Regions from separate parts of the Mesorhizobium sp. B2-2-4 genome, predicted to be linked through region 1. Evidence: riboswitches for the same ligand, from Rfam matches in the RefSeq annotation. Region 1 holds a riboswitch; the other holds the start of a gene.
What was found. A riboswitch is a leader RNA that binds a small molecule or an ion and turns the genes downstream of it on or off. The one in region 1 is predicted to bind thiamine pyrophosphate.

Region 2: linked by a shared signal. The riboswitch ahead of thiB (thiamine ABC transporter substrate binding subunit) and the one ahead of FJ959_RS15740 (YkoF family thiamine/hydroxymethylpyrimidine-binding protein) in region 1 are both predicted to bind thiamine pyrophosphate.

Annotation. Positions count from the first base shown of each region.
Region 1 is NZ_VFWB01000005.1:448,193-450,374, reverse strand. Features, by position in the region: gene FJ959_RS15745 (ABC transporter permease) at 1-415, opposite strand, end outside; gene FJ959_RS15740 (YkoF family thiamine/hydroxymethylpyrimidine-binding protein) at 451-1,059, opposite strand; TPP riboswitch at 1,050-1,163, opposite strand; partial or broken gene FJ959_RS15735 (hypothetical protein) at 1,382-1,699, shown strand; gene msrA (peptide-methionine (S)-S-oxide reductase MsrA) at 1,839-2,182, opposite strand, start outside.
Region 2 is NZ_VFWB01000001.1:187,783-189,964, forward strand. Features, by position in the region: gene thiB (thiamine ABC transporter substrate binding subunit) at 159-1,157, opposite strand; TPP riboswitch at 1,200-1,314, opposite strand; gene FJ959_RS00975 (thiamine diphosphokinase) at 1,403-2,047, shown strand; gene FJ959_RS00980 (ATP-binding cassette domain-containing protein) at 2,049-2,182, shown strand, end outside.

The DNA of each region.
Region 1 (2,182 bases):
CCAGCGCCACCAGCATGATCTTGGGCATCAGCCCAAAGCCGAACCACAGCACCACCAGCGGTGCAATCGCCACCAGCGGCAAGGTCTGGCTGACCACGAAGACCGGAAAAAGGGCGCGCCGCAATGGCTGGGAGAAGTCGATCAATATCGACATCGCAAAGGCACCGCCGAGCGAACAGGCAAAGCCTGCGAGCGTGGCACGGAGGGTTGGCACGGCGTTATCGGCCAGCGCGTGCCGGTTGAGCATTGCCTGAGCGAAGACGCGCGATGGCGCCGGGAGGATTGTCGGCTTGATGCCACCAAAGCGCGCATAGAGTTCCCACGCGGCTAGCAGCAGCCCCACCGAAAGCATCGCCGGAGCGGTTCTGGCGATGAGGTCCACGATCGGACGCGAAGGGGCGAACGGGGAGGACACGCAGGTACCCGGAGCGGATGGCGCGGGGCGCGCCGTCAGACGGCGGTGGGGCTGTTGGCCGAGACGGTGACGTCGAGCGTTACGTGGCCGGCACCCGGCCCGAAGCGGCAAAAGGCCTCGTTGAGTGCGGTAAAAATGGCGCCTGCGTCGCCGCGCAACTTTGTGCAGAAATGCTTGGAGCGCTCATATACGCCCGACTGCTTCAGGAAGTCGATGCAGCCATAGATCTCGTCCATGTGGTCGTCGGTGCCCATGACATAAAGCGAGAACTGCGCCGCCGCCGGCTGGCCGGTGGCGGCCACGCCGCGCACGGCGGCGATAGCGGCTTCCTTGCGCGGGCCGAGCGGCCCGGCAGGTCCGCCAAACGCGTCGGAGCGGCAGATCGGATCGTCCGGCTCGCCCGGGCAGCCGCGCGAGATGGCGGCCGAAAGCACGCAATGCTTGCCGCTGCGCGCTGCCGCCACGAACAGGTCGCGCATGGCAGGAAACAGCACCTCGGGCGGCCCGACAAGCAAGGTCGAGATATCGTCGGTCTCGATCCGCAGTCGATCACGATAGGGGTCCAGTGCCCCGAGCGCGCCAAGGATGACGCCGACAAAATCGCCGGACATGGGATATAGGGAAATCTGTGCGCCTGAAAACATCGCCCGCCTCGCTCCGCTGGTATTACCCAGATCAGCTTCTAGGGTCTGTGGGCTTGCCGCCCCCGTCTCAGCCCCGACCGTACGGAGCACCCCTGTGGATGGACGCGTTAAAGCACCAATCGGGCGGCTATGAAAGCTGTTTTTTCAGGACCATCGCCGGAAATGCATTGCGCCAGGCCTGATTTATGGGCGGTTCCGTCGGGCCCGGTCTTGAGGGAAATTTGTCCGGAACCTTAGCCACGACGAGTGGTTGTCCCTATAGTCGCAAACGCGACGAACTTCGTGGAAACGAGCGAAGACTTCACAGAAATGGAGACAAACCATGCTCATGAAAATCCTCGCAGCTTCGGCTCTTACCATTGGTCTCGCGACTTCGGCGATGGCGCAAAGTGCTGGCGGAAACGGCGCCAATAATGGGCCCGGCAGCGGCCAGTCGGTCACGGTCGACCCGAACACGCCGGCATAGCCGAACACGGTGGATCCTGGCACGACCGGCAGCACGACCGTCATGCCCGACGGCATGAATTCGAACGCGGACCGGAACTGTCCGGCCAGCCCACAAGGTGCTCAGCCGGATGCCAGCCACACCGCTCCGGGCACCGCTTCGCCGACTGTCAACGACAAGCATTGCGGCAAGTAGCCATTCGCCGAAACTGCTGGAGAACGCCACGGGGCGTCTGTTCCGTGGCGTTTCCGTCTCTTTATGTTTCACCCTCGCCGAACAGGCAGGCGCCTGAGACGTAAACCGCCATCGGCCTTCGTCTCGGTTCGGGCGCCGTCTACGAAACAGCCTTTTCGCGAACCGGCAGCTTCCAGCCCGGCCTGACGAAATGACAGGTGTAGCCGTTCGGGTATTTCTGCAGATAGTCCTGATGCTCGGGTTCGGCTTCCCAGAACGCGCCGGCCGGAGCCACCTCGGTGACCACCTTGCCGGGCCACAGGTCCGAGGCGTCGACGTCGGCGATAGTGTCTTCGGCGACGCGCTTCTGCTCATCGGTGGTGTAGTAGATCGCCGAACGGTAGCTCATCCCCACATCGTTGCCCTGGCGGTTGCGTGTCGTCGGATCATGAATCTGGAAGAAGAACTCCAGCAGCGTACGGTAGCTCACACTGGCGGGATCGA
Region 2 (2,182 bases), on a different contig from region 1:
TGGGGGGAGATTGGCTGCTTCAGCGCTCCACCCTCTCCTGTGACGTCGCCAATTGGCGAAAGCCGTCGTGACGGCCAATCTCCCCCCTCGTGGGGGAGATGTCCGGCAGGACAGAGGGGGGCGCCGTAGAGCACTCATCATTCGATCATACGACCAAACTACTTGCTCATCACCGCCAGCCATTCATCCACCCATGCCTTGCGGTTGGCCGCGACCTCCTCGGGACTGAACAGCAAGGTTTTGGTCGGCCTGACCAGTCTGTCGAAGGCCGGATTGAGCGGCTTGTCGGTCTTGCCGGCCGGGAACATCCAGTTGGTCTCGGGGATGACATCCTGGAATTTCGGCCCGGTCATGAAGGCGATGAACTTTTCCGCCAGCGGATTTTTGGCTCCCGTCGTGGTGATGCCGGCGACCTCGATCTGCAGATACTCGCCCTCCTCGAAGGAAGCGGCCTGGTAGCGCTCGGTGTTCTCGGCAACCATGTGGTAGGCGGGCGAGGTCGTGTAGGACAACACCATCGGCGCCTCGCCCTTGGTGAACAGGCCGTAGGCCTCGCTCCAGCCCGGCGTCACGGTCAAGACCTTCGCCTTGAGCTTGGCCCAGGCCTCCGGCGCCTTGTCGCCATAGACCGACTTCACCCACAACAGCAGGCCGAGGCCCGGCGTCGAGGTGCGCGGATCCTGGATGACGATCTTGTCGTCGGCACTGCCCTCGACCAATTCCTTCAGGCTCTTGGGCGGCGTCTTCAGCTTCTGCGTGTCATAGACGACGGCGAAATAGCCATAGTCGTACGGGACAAAGATGTCGTCGTTCCAGCCGCCCGGCACATTGAGCCCGGCCACGGCGCCATGCGGCGCAAACAGGCCAGTGGCCTTGGCGTCGGCGGTGAGATTGGTGTCGAGGCCAAGCACGATGTCGGCCTTGGTCGCGGCCCCTTCCAGCTTGACGCGGTTGAGCAGCGCGACGCCGTCGGCAACCGAGACGAAGTCGACATCGCAGCCGCATTCGGCCTCGAATCCCTTCTTCACCACCGGGCCGGGCCCCCAGTCGGCGGTGAAGCTCTCATAAGTGTAGACGGTGAGTTTGTCCTTGGCCAAGGCCGGCCCGGAGAGAACCACGACCATTGCAGAGACAAGGGCGTATAAAAGCGTGCGCATCGGCGCCTCCTTCGTTCGGGTTAAAGGAATTGAGGCGTCGGACTGTCCGAAACGTCTAATCCCTCCGCCGGTACAAACCGGATCAGGTTCAGCGGGTTGGCGAGACTGCCTCTCAGCCGGTCCGCGAATATCGCGTCCGGCACCCCGTTAGAGCGCCTCGACACATAGGCCCGGCCGGTGAACCGCGCAAGTGGCTGTTTGCCGGCCTTCCGTTTCCGCTGTCGGGCTGGTAAGGGCCACACGATATGAGCACATTCACCATCCTGCTTGGCGGCGACCTCATCCGCACGCCACGGCTCGACCGTCAGGTCGAGGGGACCCGCGTCATCGCCGCCGATGCCGGCATCGGCCATGCGAGGACGCTCGGCCTTGTGCCGGAACTGTGGGTCGGCGATTTCGATTCCGTGCCCGCCGGCCTGCCGGATGAGTTGGCCGCCGTGCCGCGCCGGACCTTTCCGGCAGAGAAAGACACCACCGATGGAGAACTCGCGATATCGGCCGCCCTGGAGCGCGGCGCTACCAGCCTCGTGCTCGCCGGCGCCTTCGGCGGCAAGCGCGCCGACCATGCCTTCCTGCACATGGCGCTCGCCCTGCGGCTGGCCGGGGCCGGGACAAAGGTGCTGTTGACCAGCGGCGCGCAGGAAGCCGTGCCCCTGGCGCACGGCACGGCCCGCTTCGACTATGCCGACGGCACCCTGTTCTCGATCCTGGGTTTTTCCGAGCTTGCAGGGCTGACCGTCGCCGGTGCGAAATGGCCGCTTGACCGCGTCAAGGTCGCGTTCGGCTCGTCGCTGACCATCTCCAACGAGGTCAAGGGCAGGCTCGAGATCGCGCTGGGAGCGGGCCGCGCGCTGCTGCTCGCCCATCCCTATCCCTTGCCAGAAAGCTGACATGGCGCCGCCTCTTCTCAATCTCGACGGAATAAAACTGACCTTCGGCGGCACGCCCCTGCTCGACGGCGCCGACTTGGCTGCGTCGGCCGGCGACAAGATCGCGCTGGTCGGCCGCAACGGGTCCGGCAAGTC